DNA from 4 places in the Bradyrhizobium sp. KB893862 SZCCT0404 genome. Region 3 is predicted to be linked to each of the others. Evidence: predicted binding sites of a transcription regulator. Region 3 holds the regulator's gene; each other region holds the start of a gene.
What was found. Region 3 encodes LexA, which represses DNA repair genes until DNA is damaged. Its sites were predicted from a motif close to TGTTCNNNNTGTGTTCNG; they were not measured.
Positions count from the first base shown of each region.

Region 1 (4,573 bases), 130 kb from region 3:
CGGCGTCTATCGCTACGCGCGCAAAAACAAAAGGGCCGGCGCGAGGCCGGCCTTTCGTAACGATGGTGCGTCGGAGACGAAGCTCAGTACTTCGCGACGACCGGGCCGTTGAAGTGATAGTTCACGCCGACCTGCACGGTGTGGAAGTTGAGCGTGCCGGTGGGCAGGGCGCCCGAGAAGTAGGTCTCGCCGCCGAGGCTGCGATAGAGGTACTCGCCCTTGACGGTCCAGTTCGGGGCGAAATACGCCTCGACGCCCGCACCGACGGTCCAGCCGGAGTGGAACTTGCTGTCCGACGCCGAGACGCCGAGCGCGGAGAGGGTGATCTTGTTGTCGATCCAGGCGTAACCACCGGTGCCGTACAGCAGCACGTTGTTGACGGCCCAGCCGATGCGGCCGCGCACGGTGCCCATGGCATCGGTCTTCGAGCTGGCGCTCGCGGTCACGACGCCGAAGCCGGGGACGACGGTCGCGCCGGTCACCGAAGCGTTCACGTCAGCCCAGGCGGCATCGGCCTCGACGCCGAACACGACGTTGCCGGTCTGCCAGTTGTAGCCGGCGGTGCCACCGACGAAGCCACCCTGCATACGGGGGGAGCCCGAGTCTTCCCAAGCGCCGCCACCGACGACACCGAGGTAGAAGCCGGTCCAGTTGTAGACCGAAGCCACAGCCACCGGAGCCTTCGTGTACGGGCGAGCCGCGAGATCAGCCGCCGACGCGGGGGCAGCCAGAGCGAACAAACAGGCCGAAGCCAACAAAACCTTCTTCATTTTCAACCTAATCCCAGTCCCAGTTTCTGTTGTTGCCTTCCCTCAACGGAAGGACAGCGGACGCTGTGGTCCAACTGGTGACGTCCATACACCAGCGAAGCCGCAAGTTGTGTACCCAAAAAGCCACAACAGTCCCAAAACGTCATAATCGCTGACGGATTATCCCCATGGCGCGCGCGGCAACGAAAAAGGCCGGCGCGAGGCCGGCCTTTCTCTCAGGAATATCAAAGGGATATCAGTACCGCGCGATGACCGGACCGCCCCAGCGATAGTTCAGGCGGACGAGGCCCATATCGACGTCCTGGCTGATGCGCTCCGAGCGCGTGGCGACGCCAAGCGGGGCGATCCCGAAATTGCCAGAACCGGTGAAGCCGATGGTCCGGTTGCCGAGGAAGATGTGGTCGTACTCGACGCCGACGGTCCAGTTCGGTGCGAAGCCGAATTCGAGACCTGCGCCCACGGTGCCGCCCCAGCGGGTCTCATTGGACCGGTCGAATTCGAGACCGGTGATAACGTCGTAGCTCCGGTAGCGGTCGTTCACGACCGCGCCGCCGCCCTTCACGTAGAACAGCACGTTGTTCCAGGCGTAGCCGATCTGGCCGGTGAAAAGCCCGAACGCGTTGATCTTGGAACGGTCGCGCAGACCCGTGCCGACGAACGTCGCGCTGATGTTGTCGCCGGAGAAGTCGGCCCAGTTGCCCTGGCCTTCCAGGCCGAACACCCAACTGGCCGACTGCCAGCGATAGCCGACCTGTCCACCGACCGTGCCGCCGACCGCGTTGTGGCAACCTTCACCGACGAGAACGCCGGTCACGGGCGTGACGAAGTCCCAGCACTTGTGGCTGCTGCCGCCGCCGCCGTTGATGCCGATGTAGAAACCGCTCCAGTCGTAGATCGCCGCGACCATCGGGGGCGGAGCCTTGGTGTAGGGACGTGCAGCGAGGTCCGCCGCGCTCGCTGGAGCCGACAGGCCCAGCGCGACCATGCCAATTGTACCAATCAGAATTTTCTTCATTGCAGTCTCCCCAAGTAAGGTCCGCTTCTTGAAATCCCCGAAGCGGCCAGTCAGGCGCGACGCCCATATGAAACAATTCCAAGGGAGAGCGTAGCGTCGCGGGGAAGCAGAGTCCGTCTCCGAAATGCAACAGTCCGAGACCATGTGTTCTGCTTCTAACTTGATGAATGTTAAGAGGTTTTGGGCGGTCACGGGAACCCGGAAAGGTTCCATCTGTGCAGCCAATTTTGGGGCAGGGTCTCGCGTTGTTCTCCGCGCGCGATGACGATTGTAATCGCCGGAACAAATCTGGAACATCGTGGAGGCCGATGCTATATGTGGGGATAAGTGGAGGGGCCATGGGCCGACCGGTCCGCGCAAGCGTATAGGGTCGCCTCAACAGGTTGCAGAGGACCGCGGGGCGCGGCCCGGCCTCATGAATTCAGTGGCATTTGGAGTGGAGAGCGGCGATGGCGGGAAGCGTCAACAAGGTCATTCTGGTTGGAAATCTCGGCAAGGATCCTGAAATCCGCCGCACCCAGGACGGGCGGCCGATCGCGAATTTGAGCATCGCGACCTCGGAGACCTGGCGCGACAAGAACAGCGGCGAGCGCAAGGAAAAGACCGAGTGGCACCGCGTCGTGATCTTCAACGAAGGGCTCTGCAAGGTCGCCGAGCAATACCTGAAGAAGGGCGCCAAGGTTTACATCGAGGGCGCGCTGCAGACCCGCAAATGGACCGACCAGCAGGGCGCCGAGAAGTACTCGACCGAAGTCGTGCTGCAGGGCTTCAACTCGACCCTGACCATGCTTGACGGCCGCGGCGGTGGCGGGGGAGGCGGCAGCTTCGGTGACGAGCCGGGCGGCGATTTCGGCTCATCCGGCCCGGTCAGCAGCGCACCGCGCCGTCCCGTTGCCGCCGGCGGCGGTGGCCGCAACAACGACATGGACGACGACATCCCGTTCTGAGGTGGCGCTTTAGTCCCGTTCGGCGGCGGCCTTGTAAGCCGCCGGCGACGAGCGCGACAGGAAGCGGCCCGCGCGGTTTTCGAGGATCCGGACCAGGGCCGGGTCCATGAATTCGTAGTCGTCGGGGATGTCGAGGCAGATGACCCGCTTGCCGTTCAGGCTGGATCGGAATTTCCGATTCAGCTTGTTGCGGTGGAGCTTCTCCATGACGAAGATGATGTCGGCCCATTCGACCTGTTCGGCCGACAACACCACGACCGCGTCGTTCGAGATGCCGGCCGAGTCGGCCTCGATCCCCGGCCAGGTCGAAAAGACCTGTTCGGCGGTGGGGCTGCGGAGGCGATTGGCACTGCAGACAAACAGGACGTTGGTCACTTCACTGCTCTGGACAAGCGATCGGGGAGAGCCCGGCGTCCACGCGCTGGGTGGGTGGTGGTGCTCGGTGGCGGATTTCAAAACAGTTACATGCGCACCTTCAGGGTGTCGACGGCCGCTACGGTCCCAGTCTGAGCGCGTCAGCGCGATGTCTGCGGTTGAATTCGTCGCTCGCGTGAAGCCACAGGATTTCTTACCAATTGACGGGTAAGGCTCGGCTTTCCGGCCTTGCCTCATGTTCTGCATCAGCGCTTTGACGGACTGCGATGTGAATGGTATTAACTAACTTAATGTTAATCCTATTCACATGGTGCGATCCGTCGATCTGGGGGGAGCCTGCATGAGCCTTACGCCGCTGCTTGAGGCTGCCCCTGCGATCCCGCTACATGCCTTTGCAGCCATGGCTGCCTTCGTGCTCGGCCTCGTCCAGTTCGCCGCTCCCAAGGGCACGCTGCCGCACCGAACGATCGGCTGGATCTGGGTCAGCCTGATGGTCGTGGTCGCCGCATCCTCGTTCTGGATCCACGGGATTCGGATGGTCGGACCGTTTGGCCCGATCCACCTCTTGTCGATCTTCACGCTCGTGGTCCTGCCGCTCGCGGTGTGGCGGGCCCATACCCATCGCGTCGCCGATCACCGGCGGATGATGATCTTCATCTTTGCCGGCGCGCTGGTCGTGGCGGGCCTGTTCACGCTGGTCCCCGGGCGCATCATGCACCGGGTGATTTTCGGGGCTTGAAGGGCGGTTCCACGCTGCTTGTTCCGGCCCTGTCCGAGGCGGTGCCGGGATAGGCGTAAGTCTCTGGAAAAACAGTCGGAAAAAGCGCTTCCAAGACCCCCGTAAGGGTGGTTATCAGGGGTTCGATGCGCTATATGATTCCCAGACAAAAACTCACCGGATTCCCCCTTGGCTGACGACGACAACAAGCCCGGCGACCAGCCGGCGCAACCCTCGGACATTCGCCCCGTTTCGATCTACGAGGAGATGAAGAAGTCCTATCTCGATTACGCGATGAGCGTGATCGTGTCGCGTGCGCTGCCCGATGCGCGCGACGGGTTGAAGCCGGTGCATCGCCGTATCCTGTACGCGATGAACAATCGCGGCGACACGCCGGACAAGAAGCACAAGAAGTCCGCCGGTGCCGTCGGTGAGGTCATGGGTAAGTACCATCCCCATGGCGACCAGGCGATCTACGACGCGTTGGTGCGCATGGCGCAGGACTTCTCGATGCGCGCGCCCCTGATCGACGGACAGGGCAATTTCGGCTCGGTCGACGGCGATCCGCCGGCGGCGATGCGCTACACCGAATCCCGCCTGACCAAGATCGCGCTGAAGCTGCTCGAGGACATCGACGACGACACGGTCGATTTCCAGGACAATTACGACGGTTCCGAGCGGGAGCCGGTGGTTCTGCCGGCGCGCTTCCCGAACCTGCTCGTCAACGGCGCCGGCGGCATCGCGGTCG
Region 1 is NZ_JAFCLT010000001.1:1,245,698-1,250,270, forward strand. It holds gene JQ617_RS06240 (outer membrane protein) at 84-770, opposite strand; gene JQ617_RS06245 (outer membrane protein) at 1,006-1,785, opposite strand; gene JQ617_RS06250 (single-stranded DNA-binding protein) at 2,235-2,732, shown strand; gene JQ617_RS06255 (low molecular weight protein tyrosine phosphatase family protein) at 2,742-3,107, opposite strand; gene JQ617_RS06260 (DUF2306 domain-containing protein) at 3,448-3,846, shown strand; gene gyrA (DNA gyrase subunit A) at 4,015-4,573, shown strand, end outside.
Region 1: JQ617_RS06250 (single-stranded DNA-binding protein) is a predicted target of LexA. The motif match lies at 2,064-2,081, and genes of this name have one in related genera.

Region 2 (4,573 bases), on a different contig from region 3:
GCGATCGCCATCACCGGCCAGCGCGATCACCGTTATTTGACCGTCACGGTCGACGACGACGGCCCCGGCATTCCCGCCCATCTGCGCGAAGAGGTGTTCAAGCCGTTCCTGCGGCTCGACAACGCGCGCAACCAGGACGAGGGCGGCACCGGCCTTGGCCTCGCGATCGCGCGCGACATCGCGCGCTCGCATGGCGGCGACATCACGCTCGGCGACAGCCCGATGGGTGGATTGAGAGCGAGCGTGAGGATACCGGTGTAGCAGAGAAGGCGGCTGTAGCCCGGATGGAGCGAAGCGCAATCCGGGATTCTTTCTGTGCGACTGAGAAAAGGCCCCGGATTTCGCTTCGCTCCATCCGCGCTACGAACCTCACCTTACTTCGGCAGCAGCGCCTTCAGCTTGTCCATGTCGCGCACGTTCATCTTGAAGCCGCCGGGCATCACGATGTCGCCCGGCTTCTGATCCGCCTTGCAGGCGCCAAGCCATTTGGCTTGCACCGTCATGGTGCTATCGCGCCCCGCGGCGCCGGCGACGCCGCCTTGCGCGTGCGAGGTGGACTTCACCGTATAGGCCGAGTTGAAATCGCCGGTGATCTCGGCATGCGACGTCGTGCTGACGCCGGCGACGCTGCATTCGGAATCGCTGACATAGCCGGTCGCGGTCTTCTTGATCTCCTGCTTGGCGCAGATCTGCTTGGCCATCGGGGAGACGTTGTTGCTCATCTCCTTGTCGACGGTCTCGTCGGTGCAGTGCTGCATGGTCATCTCGGGCACGGGCGAGCCGGTCGTGACCAGCTTCAGTTGCCAGAGGCCAGCCTTGCGCACCGGCAGATCGTCGGCGCAGGCGCTGCCTGCCGACAAGGCAAAGCAAACGGCCGAGCCGAGCAAAGCGAGTTTGCGCGTCATGTGAGTAGGCTCCCGGCTGAGAAAGTACGGCGCCGCGACGGCGCCTCAGTACAGCGTGCGGATCGGCCGTTCGGCGGCGCCATAGGGCACCCAGCGGCAGGAGAACGAGATGTATCCGCCCTCATAGGCCTGCACGCCCAGGAATTTGACGACCTTGCCGTAGCGCGCACAGTGATCGACCGCGACCTGCCGCGCATCGACCTGGGTCGCCATCGAATAGGCGATGATGCCGCCGGTGTCGTTGCCCTTGAACGGAGGCACCGGAAGCAGATCGGCGCGCGCCGGCTGGCTCGCCATCATACCCAGGGCAAGAAGGCCCGCGGCCGCAATGATTCGCATTCCCGTCACTCCAATTGGTCGGCGCCAGTTTACGGTGCCGGGACGGAAGTGAAAAGAACCGAAGGGCGGCGGCTGCGGCGTTATGATCAACTCCTGGCCAAGTGTTGCCGCGCTGCACTTGACCTCCCCTGGCCTTCGCGGCACCGTCCGGGCTTCGCAAGACCCAGCTGTCCGGATTGCCCATGCGCGCCCTCACCCTGAAATCGCTCCGTTTCGCCGCCCTGCTCGGCCTCATGTTCGGGGCGCTCTCGCTCGGCGAGGCCAAGGCCGCCAACCCGCTGGAGCTGAACTTCTGGCTGAGCGGGCCGCGCTATGACGGCGCCGTCGCCGACTGCGACAAGGCGCTGCCGACGATCGCCACCCAGTTCTGGGAGAAGGAAAGCTCCTTCTGGAATTCCCCGTTGAAGATCACGGGCTTCTCGGCCGTTCACGAGGTCGCCTTCCGGCCCTGGCAGTCCGACAACATTCCGCGCCGCTATTGCACCGGCGAGGCCATGCTCACCGACGGCAAGGTGCGCAAGGTGCACTTCTCGATCATCGAGGATGGCGGCTTTGCCGGCTACGGCAACGGTGTCGAATGGTGCGTGGTCGGGCTCGACCGCAACTGGGCCTACAACCCGGCCTGCCGCGCCGCCAAGCCGTAAAGCCCTGCGCCTGATTCGGCCCGATCAAGCGGCCGGACGGCACCAGCGACAATTTTGTTCTTGAAATGTTCTTGTTGCCTGCTAGGCTCGTTTGCACAGTCTAGTTGAGGGGCGTTGCCATGTTTCATTCCAGATTGCATTCGTTCTCCCGTCTGATGATCTCGCTGACCCTCGCTGCCGCCTTGGCAACCCTCGCCGGCGGCGCGAAGGCGCAGGACAAGCGGCAGAACGCGCCCGGCGAATTCGATTTCTATGTACTGTCGCTGTCATGGTCGCCCTCGTTCTGCGAGGAAGCCGCCGAGCGCGGCCGCAATTCGCAGATCCAGTGCAGCGGCCGGCCCTACGCCTTCGTGGTGCACGGGCTGTGGCCGCAATATGAGAACGGCTTTCCGGAATATTGCCAGCGGCCGGCGCCGCGGCTGAACCGCAGCATCGTCTCCTCGATGCTCGACCTGATGCCGGCACCGGGCCTGATCTTCAACGAGTGGGACAAGCACGGCACCTGCTCGGGGCTCGCCGATCGCAGCTATTTCGAGACGATCCGCAAAGCGCGCGCCGCGATCAAGATTCCCGCCGAATATCTCGATTTGTCACAGGCCAAGACCGTGGCGCCCGGCGATGTCGAGGAGGCCTTCATCAAAGCCAATCCGGGCCTCAGCAGTGCCGCCGTCTCGGTCACCTGCAACCGGACGCGGCTGTCCGAGGTGCGCATCTGCCTCAGCAAGGACCTGCAATTCCGCGCTTGTGAGGAGATCGACCGCCGCGCCTGCCGCCGCGACCACGTGACGATGCCGCCGATCAGGGGTGGGTAGAGCAAATGCTCGTGCCCCGGACGCAGCGCAGCGTCTCTTTGACGATGCGCTGCAGAGCCGGGGCCCATGCTGCACGGGAATCCCTGGTCCCTGGGTCCCGGCTCTGCGCCGCAACGCTCACGCGTTGCACCGCGTCCGGGACACGTGATCGTGCCTCTTTGCTCAAGCCATCACGTGGCGTAGTGCTCTTCCCATGAACTATCGCCACGCCTTCCATGCCGGCAACTTCGCCGATGTCATCAAGCACATCGTGCTGGCGCGCATCATCACCTACCTGCAGGACAAGCCGGCCGCGTTTCGTGTCATCGACACCCATGCCGGTGCCGGGCTCTACGATCTCGAAAGCGACGAGGCGCGACGTGGCGGCGAGTGGCTGACCGGCATCGCGCGGCTGATGCAGGCGCGCCTGTCGAACGACACCGTGGCACTGATCAAGCCGTATCTCGACATCGTTCGCGCCTTCAATCCGAAGGGCGAGCTTAAGGCTTATCCGGGCTCGCCGCTGATTGCGCGCGGCCTGCTCAGACCGCAGGATCGCCTCGTCGCCTGCGAACTCGAGCCGAAGGCGCGCAAGGCACTGATCGACGTGCTGCGCCGCGACGAGCAGGCGCGCGTGGTCGATCTCGACGGCTGGATGGCGCTGCCGGCCTTCGTGCCGCCGAAGGAACGGCGCGGACTCGTGCTGATCGATCCGCCGTTCGAGGCAAAGGACGAATTCGAGCGACTGGGCGAAGCGTTCGCGACAGCCTTCACGAAATGGCCGACCGGTATCTATGTAATCTGGTATCCCGCCAAGAGCCGGCGTGCCACTGACACGCTGGCGCAATCCGTGGCGCGCCTCGCAGGCGCAGCAAAACCGCCGGGCAAATGCCTGCGCCTTGAATTCAGCGCCGCACCGCAAGCCGATGGCGGGCCTCTCACCTCGACCGGGCTCTTGATCGTCAATCCGCCCTACACACTGCAAGGCGAGCTCAAGACCATCCTGCCGGAGCTGGAAATGCCGCTCGGCCAGGGTGGTGCTGCCAGATTCCGATTAGAGGTACCCAAACAGTCGTAACACTCCGGCATTCTTGGGAAAAATATGCAGTAGCCATAGTCAATCTGCAAAGAACCGTATTATGCTGTTTCCGTGACTGGCTTTACGTTCCGCTTCCGCGAATGGTTGCGGCGGAGTGAAGGCCTAAGAAAGATCCCGCCGGACCGATGAGGCCCGACGAAGGATGGCCAGCTCTCCCGGGCTTCGTAAGGCCCGGTCATGTTGCGACGTGCGTCTGCGTCGCGACGGAGGAGCAATGAGGGGGAGTTTCCCGATGGCCATGACGGGAACAGTTAAGTTCTTCAACGGCGAGCGCGGCTACGGTTTCATCAAGCCTGATGACGGCGGTCGCGACGTCTTCGTTCATATTACGGCTGTAGAGCGTGCGGGACTGAAAGATCTTGCCGAAGGACAGCGCATTACTTTTGAAGTCGAACCGGACAAGAAGGGAAAGGGACCCAAGGCGGTCAACCTTGTGATCCTGTCCTAGCGGGCTAGCCCGGCGAAACGCCTGACGCGAAAGCACCTGTCGCAAAAGTACTTGGTGCAAAAGTATCTGGCGCAAAAAAATCCCGGCCGCGAGCGGCCGGGAGGCTGTGGTCCGGTATTTTCTTCTTCAGCTATCAGAAGTGATAGTTCACGCCTGCGCGCACAACGCTGGCGCTATAGCCGTTTGACACGCCCGTAATCGCGAACTGACTCGTCGACAGATCGATGTAGAGATATTCGAGCTTGGCGCTCCAGTTCGGCGCGAAGCCGACTTCCGCACCGGCACCGATGGTCCAGCCGGCGGTCGTGTGCGACTCGGTCCAGCCGAAGGTCTGCGCACGCAGCTCG
Region 2 is NZ_JAFCLT010000009.1:50,657-55,229, forward strand. It holds gene JQ617_RS30005 (ATP-binding protein) at 1-261, shown strand, start outside; gene JQ617_RS30010 (DUF3617 domain-containing protein) at 375-905, opposite strand; gene JQ617_RS30015 (hypothetical protein) at 951-1,244, opposite strand; gene JQ617_RS30020 (hypothetical protein) at 1,427-1,888, shown strand; gene JQ617_RS30025 (ribonuclease T2 family protein) at 2,008-2,700, shown strand; gene JQ617_RS30030 (23S rRNA (adenine(2030)-N(6))-methyltransferase RlmJ) at 2,894-3,757, shown strand; gene JQ617_RS30035 (cold-shock protein) at 4,011-4,226, shown strand; gene JQ617_RS30040 (outer membrane protein) at 4,360-4,573, opposite strand, start outside.
Region 2: JQ617_RS30025 (ribonuclease T2 family protein) is a predicted target of LexA. The motif match lies at 1,944-1,961, and genes of this name have one in related genera.

Region 3 (4,573 bases):
TGTTCCGGACTCTAGAGTCCGTTGGGAATTCTACATCGGACGCAACTGACGTGTTGGGCAAAACCTACCTTACCAAGCAGGCCTCTCTGCTGATGAAGTTCGCCAGAACCACTTCGGATTCTGAGCTGTCCGCCAAGCTGATCAGCAAGGCCGCCGACCTGAAATCCCAGGCCGACCCGCTGCCCGACAAGGATCAGGGCCCCGCGGCCCCCGACGTCAATCCGAGCGGATCGGCAGGGAGTTGACCGATGCTGGCCGTGGCGCTCGTCATTCTCGTGCTTGCCATGGCCATCCTCGTACCGGTTTGCCTCGCCTTCCGGATCATGCCGCGAAGGACCTGACATCCATCTTCCATGACAATCCAGGCGGCGCAGGATGAATCATCCTGCGCCACGGTGTTTTGCCTCTGCGCTCCCACTCGGCTAGAACTCTCGCCGCCGATTTGCCGAACGTGCTCTGCAGGAGTTCTCACCCGTGGCCCTGATGCCGGTATCCGACGCGCTTGCCGCCGTGCTCGCCGGCGCGGAGCCCCAGCCTGAGGAAATGGTCGCCCTCGATCAGGCCTTCCACCGCGTGCTCGCTCGCGACGTCGCGGCACGGCGCACGCAGCCGCCGGAGGCGATGTCGGCGATGGATGGCTACGCGGTGCGGGCTTCAGACGCGGCGACAATCGATTCCCAGCTGACGGTCATCGGCGAGGTCGCCGCCGGGCGCCCGTTCGCAGGATCGGTCGGCACCGGCGAGGCCGTGCGGATATTCACCGGCGGCGTCGTGCCCGCCGGCGCGGATGCCGTGGTGATCCAGGAGGACACGGTCGCGGACGGCAAGCGCATCACGATCAAGGAAGCAGCGCTTCCCGGACGCCACATCCGGCGGGCCGGCGTCGACTTCGCCGAGGGCGATGTGCTGCTGCGCAAAGGAACCAGGCTCACCGACCGCGACCTGGCGCTTGCCGCCGCGATGAACCATCCGCAGCTCCCCATCCACCGGCGCCCGAAGGTCGCGATCCTCGCCACCGGCGACGAGCTGGTCATGCCGGGCTCAGCGCCCGGCCCCGGCCAGATCGTCTATTCCAACGGTTACGCCCTGCACGCGCTGGCGCGCCAGGAGGGCGCGGATACCATCGACCTCGGCGTCGCCGCCGACACGCTGGACGCCACCACATCAGGCATCCGCCGGGCCCGCGAGAGCGGCGCCGACATCCTGATCACGACCGGCGGCGCCTCGGTCGGCGACCACGACCTGGTGCAGCAGGCGCTCAAGGCCGAGGGCATCGCGATGTCGTTCTGGAAGATCGCGATGCGGCCCGGCAAGCCGATGATGCACGGCCGCATCGGCGCCATGCGCGTCATCGGCCTGCCCGGCAATCCCGTGTCGTCCTACGTCTGCGCTTTCCTGTTCATGGTGCCGTTGATTCGCGCGTTGTCGGGTCGTTCGGTGATTCACCATCGACGCGAACGCGCCGTGCTCGGCCGCGACGTCGGCGCAAACGATGTCCGCGAGGACTATCTGCGCGCGCGCCTGGAGCTGCGCGACGACGGCACGCCGATCGTGCTTCCGGTCAATCATCAGGATTCCTCGCTGCTTGCGAATCTCGCTGCGGCACAGGCACTTCTCGTGCGCGCGCCGTTCGCGCCCAAGGCCGAAGCCGGCACGCCTTGCGAGGTGCTGCTGCTGCCGGTCTGAGCGCCGTCAGCCCACGTGTTCCGCGAAGTTTGCCGCGTTCACGGTAAATTAAGCAGTTGCGGAACATGTATCGAACATATAGTGTCCGTTCATGATTTGTTTCGAGCATGTAGCGGCTTATAGCTGAATTCAGCGTCTCGGAATCGAACGACATCAACCGGGGGATTTTGGTCGAGATGTTAACGCGCAAACAATACGAGCTCCTGCGATTCATCAGCGAGCGATTGAAGGAAAGCGGCGTGCCGCCCTCCTTCGACGAGATGAAGGACGCGCTCGATCTGCGCTCGAAGTCGGGCATCCATCGCCTGATCACCGCGCTCGAGGAGCGCGGCTTCATTCGGCGCCTGCCCAACCGCGCGCGCGCCATCGAAGTGATCAAGCTGCCCGAGCTGCAGGCCGCCGCCGGCAACCGCCGCGGCTTCACGCCGAGCGTCATCGAAGGCAATCTCGGCAAGGTGCGCACGACATCCAGCCCGGCCGCCGACGAAGGTGAACGTCCCGTCGCCGTGCCGGTCATGGGCCGCATCGCGGCCGGCACGCCGATCGAGGCGTTGCAGACCCGCAGCCACACCATCAGCGTCCCGCCCGACATGCTCGGCTCGGGCGAACACTACGCGCTCGAAGTGCGCGGCGATTCCATGGTGGAAGCCGGCATCCTCGACGGCGACATGGCGCTGATCCAGCGCAACGAGAGCGCCGACACCGGCGACATCGTGGTGGCGCTGATCGATGATGAGGAAGCTACCCTGAAGCGCTTCCGCCGCCGCGGCGCCTCGATCGCGCTCGAGCCCGCCAACGCCGCCTACGAGGTCCGCATCCTCCCGCCGAACCGCGTGAAGATCCAGGGCAAGCTGATCGGCCTCTACCGGAAGTACTGAGCAGTATCCGGACAAGCGCACAGCGGTTGTCCGGAAAGGTCATGCTCAGCCAATAGCGAGAGCATCCGGGCGTCGCCGGTTGGCGACGCGCATCAACGATTGGAGCGGATCATTGTCCGCTCCGGCTGGATAGTCTTTCTGGTTCTGCACAGATTATCCGGCCACCTCTCCAGCGCTACATCCTCGGCACGCCGCGCGGAGCACGCATCGCTCCGCAAGGTCTTTCAGAAGTCGAGGAGACAACATGCGCAAGATCGTCCTGAGCATCGTCACGATGGCGCTGATCACGGCATCAGCCTCGCAAGCCGTTGCTGCACCGTCGCATCATGTCCGCAAGACGGCGCCGGCGACGGCGAGCGAGCAAGCCCGCAACGCCCGTGCCGCGCTTGCACAGCCATCGCAATCCGCCTGGCAATATTCCGGCTGGTCGGCGCCGGCAGGACGCTGACACACCCTGCCGGAATGCACGGGAGCGGACTTTGTTCCCAGTGGAGGCGGGAAAGATATTGTGATGGCGGCCTGCGGACCCAAGCCGCAGATTTGCCTACAACCAAGCAGACGCTTGCGGGCTTCCACTCTGATAGAGGCCTGCGCCTCGATGAGAGGCGCGGGTTGCTATCTTCGAATGAGGAGCACCCCGATGTGTGACTACAGCCTGCACGCCGTTGCGACGCGTCCCGCGGAAGTCGGCGAGACCATCGTCACGACAACATTCCGCGGCACCTCGACGCGCGGCTTCGCTTCCGAAGCCGACATGTCCGTCGCCGTATGCCTGCTGCCGGGAACGGAGCTCGCCTTCGCCGACAACGTCCGTTACGACAATCGCTGGATCTGGACCCGCACCATCAACTCCCGGGTCGGCAAGTTCGGCAAGATCGATCCGAACATTCCGGATCGCCATCACGATGCAATCGAATTCCCCGACGGCAAGTACGTGCTGGTGACGCAGCTCGTCGAGGGGCAGCGCGCAACCGTGCTGCAATTGCCGGTCACCCAGCCGCTTGGCGAACGTGAACAGAAGCCGCAGACCATTGCCGACAGGCCGACGATCACACGTCTGCCGATCGGCTGAATGGACTGCCCCGCCCGCAGGTCGGGGCCCGATTGAAATCGCCATCGCCGGCCGTGGCCGGCGACGTGGTGTTGCTTGTGTCGTCCGCAATGAGGCCCGCCGGGATCACCCGCCTCACCTCTCCGTCGCACGAAGTTTGCGCGCTCCTGCCTGAATTTTGAACGTCCGTTCCGCAGGCAAATGCCCGATGCTGTCAGAAGCTCGAGGCGGCGGACACGTTCGATGAAGACCTTCATTCGCGTCGTTGAACTCTGGGTGCCCGACCGGACGCGGATGCGGTTGGCACTCGGCGGCGGCCTCTATGGCGAAGGGCTGTCCGCGTTCAGGGCCGTGAGCGAGGAGCTGAGCTTCGGCTTCGACGAGGGTCTTCCCGGCAAGGCCTGGGCCTGCGGCCATCCGGTGATCCTCACCAAATTCGCCAATTCCTATTTCAGACGGACAGACCAGGCGCTCGCAGCCGACCTCACCTGCGGCGTCGCGGTGCCGGTGTTCGCAGGCGAATTCCTGCAAGCGGTCATGGTGCTGTTCTGCGGCGACGACGAGGCCCATGTCGGCGCGGTCGAGCTCTGGCACAACGACCCCGATACCTCCCACGAGATGGGGCTCGTCGACGGCTACTATGGCACCGCCGACATGTTCGAATTCAACTCCCGCCACACCCGGTTTCCGCGCGGCTTCGGCCTGCCCGGACGCACCTGGAAGGCCGGCCTGCCGCTGATCATCAAGGATCTGCACAACGCCAGGAGCTTTCTGCGCTGGGAAGACGCCGCCGAGGTCGGGATCAATCTCGGTGTCGGCGTCCCCTATCCGACCGGTCTCCAGACCTGGGTGCTGACCTTCCTCTCCGCGCAGGCCACCCCGATTGCGCGGCGCTTCGAGATCTGGGTGCCGAATGAGGCCCGCTCCGCGCTGGTCTTTTCTGCCGGCGACTGCAGCG
Region 3 is NZ_JAFCLT010000001.1:1,118,716-1,123,288, reverse strand. It holds gene JQ617_RS05640 (hypothetical protein) at 51-245, shown strand; gene JQ617_RS05635 (molybdopterin molybdotransferase MoeA) at 475-1,686, shown strand; gene lexA (transcriptional repressor LexA) at 1,863-2,564, shown strand; gene JQ617_RS05625 (hypothetical protein) at 2,809-3,012, shown strand; gene JQ617_RS05620 (hypothetical protein) at 3,205-3,636, shown strand; gene JQ617_RS05615 (GAF domain-containing protein) at 3,859-4,573, shown strand, end outside.

Region 4 (4,573 bases), on a different contig from region 3:
GTCGCAGGCGGTGTCGAGGCGGTCGCGGCCGTCGACGAAGACGTGGCGGGGCGCCTCAGGCAATGCCACCACGGCGCGCTTCAGCGCCCATAGCGAGGCGCGCAGGATGTTGTCGCGGTCGATTCGCGCCGGCGAGGCGACGGCGACCGAGACCTGGGCGGTGGCGCAGATCTTGTCGAACAGCTTTTCGCGCTCCTCGGCGGTCAGGCGCTTGGAATCATCGATGCCGCGCGGGATGCGGTCGGGATCGAGAATCACCGCGGCCGCCACCACGGGACCTGCCAGCGGCCCGCGGCCGGCCTCGTCGCAGCCGGCGACCGGCCAGACCCCGCGCTTGATCAGCGCGCGCTCGCGGCGGAAGCTCGGCGGCGCGATCGCGATGATGCCCTTCCTGCCGCCGGGGACCTTCACGGCGGCAGTCTTCGCGGCAGGAGACTTCGCTGCGGTCGATTTCGCTGCGTTGGCTTTGGCCGCCTTGGCAGGTGCTGCGCTCTTCGCAGCCCCCTCTTTCGACGCGCCTTTGGCCGGTTTCCCGGCGGACTTGTCCCGAATCATGGCCGGGATCGTGCGCAAGCGGCCTTGCCGGCGCAACCGGGAACCCCGGATAATTCCCGTTATTCAGGCCGGCCGCCCTACTCCGCCAGGTGCACCCGCCGGTCCTCGCCGACCTCGATGCCGGGCGCGACCACGACCTCCCAGGGATGATCGTCGGGATCGGCGAAATAGCCGGAATAGCCGCCATAGTCGGTTTCGTGCGCGGCCTTCAGCAGCTTCGCCCCCCTGCCAAGGGCGAAGGCCAGCACCGCATCGACCTCCTCGCGCGAGGCGCAGTTCCAGGCGAGCGTGGTGCCGCGGAAGGTCAATGGCCTCGGCTGATCAGGCAGGCTGGCATCGGCGGCGAGCAAATCCCAGGGATACAGCGCGAGCACTGGACCTCCGGTGTCGTAGAACGCGACCGCCTCGCCGGTGGCCTTCAGCCGGCGCGAGAAACCGAGCGCGTCGTAGAAGGCGATGCTGGCGTGGATGTCGGCAACGCCGAGCGTGATGACGGTGAGCCGCGGCACCGGAGCCGGCAATTCCTTACTCATGTTACGCCTCTTCCACGTGATCGGATCAGAACAGGCTGAGCTGATCGCCGCTCCGCTTTGGCCTTGCAAAGTGATCGGTCGTCAGCTTGGAGCGGCGCTTGTTCAAGCCGAGCCTGTCGCAGGCGATCTCGAAGCGGCGGCCGATGGTCCAGGCCATCGGTCCCGTGCCCTTCATCCGCTCGCCCCATTTGGCGTCGTAGTCGCGGCCGCCACGCATGTCGCGGATCAGCGTGAAGACGTGGCGGTAGCGGTCCGGATAGTTCGCCATCAGCCATTCGCGGAACAGATCGCGCACTTCCAGCGGCAGCCGCAGCAGCACATAGGAGGCCTCCTTGACGCCGGCATGGGCTGCGGCATCGAGGATGCGCTCGATCTCGGAATCATTCAGCGCGGGGATCACGGGCGCGACCATCACCGTGGTGGGGATGCCGGCCTCCGAAAGCTGCTTCAGCGCCTCCAGCCGCTTCGGCGGCGTCGAGGCGCGCGGCTCCATGGTGCGCGCCAGCTTCGGATCGAGCGAGGTCACTGATATCGCGACCTTGGCGAGATTGCGCTTGGCCATCCGCGCGAGAATGTCGATGTCGCGCACGACCAGCGCCGATTTGGTGACGATGCCGACGGGATGCGAGGTACGTTCCAGCACTTCGAGAATGCCGCGCATGATTTTGCGCTCGCGCTCGATCGGCTGATAGGGATCGGTGTTGGTACCGATCGCGATCATCCGCGGCTCGTAGCCGGGTGCGGCGAGCTCCTTCTCCAGCAGCGAGGGCGCCTCGGGCTTCACGAACAGCTTCGACTCGAAGTCGAGCCCCGGCGACAGGCCGAGATAGGCATGCGTCGGCCGCGCGAAGCAGTAGACGCAACCGTGCTCACAGCCGCGATAGGGATTGATCGAGCGATCGAAGCCGATGTCGGGGGAGTCGTTGCGCGTGATCACCTTGCGCGAGGTGTCGACCCCAACCGTGGTCTTGAACGGCGGCAGATCCTCGAGGCTCTGCCAGCCGTCGTCGAAGGCGACGCGGGCCTCGGCCTCGAAGCGGCCGCTGGCATTGGACTGCGCGCCGCGGCCTCGCCTGCGCTGGCGGTCGATGGCGACGGCAAGCTCGGGAAAATCAGAGTCCGCACCCGCCGGCTCGGAGGGCGCCTTGACCGGCGGGTGCTTGAGAGCATGAGAGGATGCTGCTGGACTCATGCAGCCAAGATAACACGAGAACGGAACAAATCAAGAACACAAACAAAAAAGCTGAAAACAACCCCATGCACAGTAGCGCTGCCCAAACTTCGCGCGCCCACCTTTGACCTCACGCAACACCGCGTGACCTCGACCCCGTTTTGATGCGGTGGAGGATCGATCTCGCCGGAACTCGGTTGGTGACGATCCCGGGTGAAGGTCAGCAAGAATATGACAAAGCAACAACAATCGGCCGCTGCAAGCAGCGACCTCGATCTGCTCGATCGTTACTGGCGTGCCGCCAACTACCTCTCCGTCGGGCAAATCTACCTGCTCGACAACCCGTTGCTGCGCGAGCCGTTGCGGTCCGAGCACATCAAGCCGCGTCTGCTCGGCCATTGGGGCACGACGCCCGGTCTGAACTTCATCTATGCCCATCTCAACCGCGTGATCCGCGCGCTCGATGTCGGCGTGCTCTATGTCTGCGGCCCCGGCCATGGCGGCCCGGGCATGGTCGCCAACACCTATCTCGAAGGCAGTTACAGCGAGCTCTATCCCGACATCGCCCGCGATGCGGAAGGACTGCGCAAGCTGTTCCGGCAGTTCTCCTTCCCCGGCGGCATTCCGAGCCATGCGGCGCCGGAAACGCCGGGCTCGATCCACGAGGGCGGCGAACTCGGCTACGCGCTGGTGCACGCCTATGGCGCGGCGTTCGACAATCCTGATCTGGTCGTCGCCTGCGTCGTCGGCGACGGCGAGGCCGAGACCGGCCCGTTGGCTGCGTCCTGGCACTCCAACAAGTTCCTGAACCCGGCGCATGACGGCGCGGTGCTGCCGATCCTGCATCTCAACGGCTACAAGATCGCCAATCCCACCGTGCTCGGACGGATGCCCGATAGCGAGATCCGCGACCTGTTCCGTGGGCTGGGCCACGAGCCGCTGTTCGTCGAGGGCGACGATCCCAAGCCGATGCACCAGGCCATGGCCGATGCGCTCGACGTCGCCTTCGCCAGCATCCGCTCGATCCAGCAGCACGCCCGCGACGGCCGCAAGGCGGTCGAAAGGCCGCGCTGGCCGATGATCGTGCTGCGCAGCCCGAAGGGCTGGACCGGTCCGAAGGAGGTCGACGGCAAGAAGGTCGAAGGTTTTTGGCGCGCACACCAGGTGCCTGTCGCGAGCTGCCGTGAAAACCCGGCGCATCTGAAGGTGCTCGAAGACTGGATGCGAAGCTACGAGCCGGACAGACTGTTCGACGCGAGCGGCGCGCTCGTCCCCGAGCTTCAGGCGCTCGCGCCCGAAGGCAACAGGCGCATGGGCGCCACACCGCATGCCAATGGCGGCCTGCTCAAGAAGGAGCTGAAGCTGCCGGATTTCCGCAGCTTCGCGGTCGAGGTGCCGGAGCCCGGCGCCGTCACCGGCGAAGCGACGCGCGAGCTCGGCAAGTTCCTGCGCGATGTCATTCGCCTCAACGCGCAGGAGCGCAACTTCCGCATCATGGGTCCGGACGAGACCGCGTCAAACCGGCTCGATGCGGTGTTCGAGGCGACCGAACGCGTCTGGATGGAGCCGACCGAACCGTACGACGTGCATCTCGCCCAGGACGGCCGCGTGATGGAGGTGCTGAGCGAACATCTCTGCCAGGGCTGGCTCGAAGGCTACCTGCTGACCGGACGGCACGGCTTCTTCTCCTGCTACGAGGCCTTCATCCACATCGTCGATTCCATGTTCAACCAGCACGCCAAATGGCTGAAGGTGACGCGCGACCTGTCGTGGCGGCGGCCGATCGCCTCGCTGAACTATCTGCTGACCTCGCATGTCTGGCGCCAGGACCATAACGGCTTCAGCCACCAGGATCCCGGCTTCGTCGATCTCGTCGCCAACAAGAAGGCCGACATCGTCCGCATCTATTTCCCGCCGGATGCCAATACGCTGCTGTGGATCGCCGACCATTGCCTGCGCACCTACGACCGCATCAACGTGATCGTCGCCGGCAAGCAGCCAGCGCCGCAATGGCTGTCGATGCAGGATGCGGCGACGCATTGCGATGCCGGCATCGGCATCTGGACCTGGGCGGGCAATGAGGACGCGACCGGCGAGCCCGACGTGGTGATGGCCTGCGCCGGCGACGTGCCGACCCTGGAGACGCTCGCCGCCGTCGACCTCCTGCGCAAGGCGCTGCCGGATCTGAAGATCCGCGTCGTCAACGTCGTCGACCTGATGACGCTGCAGCCGAAGGAGCAGCATCCGCACGGGCTTTCCGACCGCGACTTCGACAGCCTGTTCACATCGGACAAGCCCGTGATCTTCGCCTATC
Region 4 is NZ_JAFCLT010000018.1:90,182-94,754, forward strand. It holds gene rnhB (ribonuclease HII) at 1-555, opposite strand, end outside; gene JQ617_RS38590 (VOC family protein) at 633-1,088, opposite strand; gene JQ617_RS38595 (PA0069 family radical SAM protein) at 1,114-2,280, opposite strand; gene JQ617_RS38600 (phosphoketolase family protein) at 2,491-4,573, shown strand, end outside.
Region 4: JQ617_RS38595 (PA0069 family radical SAM protein) is a predicted target of LexA. The motif match lies at 2,302-2,319, and genes of this name have one in related genera.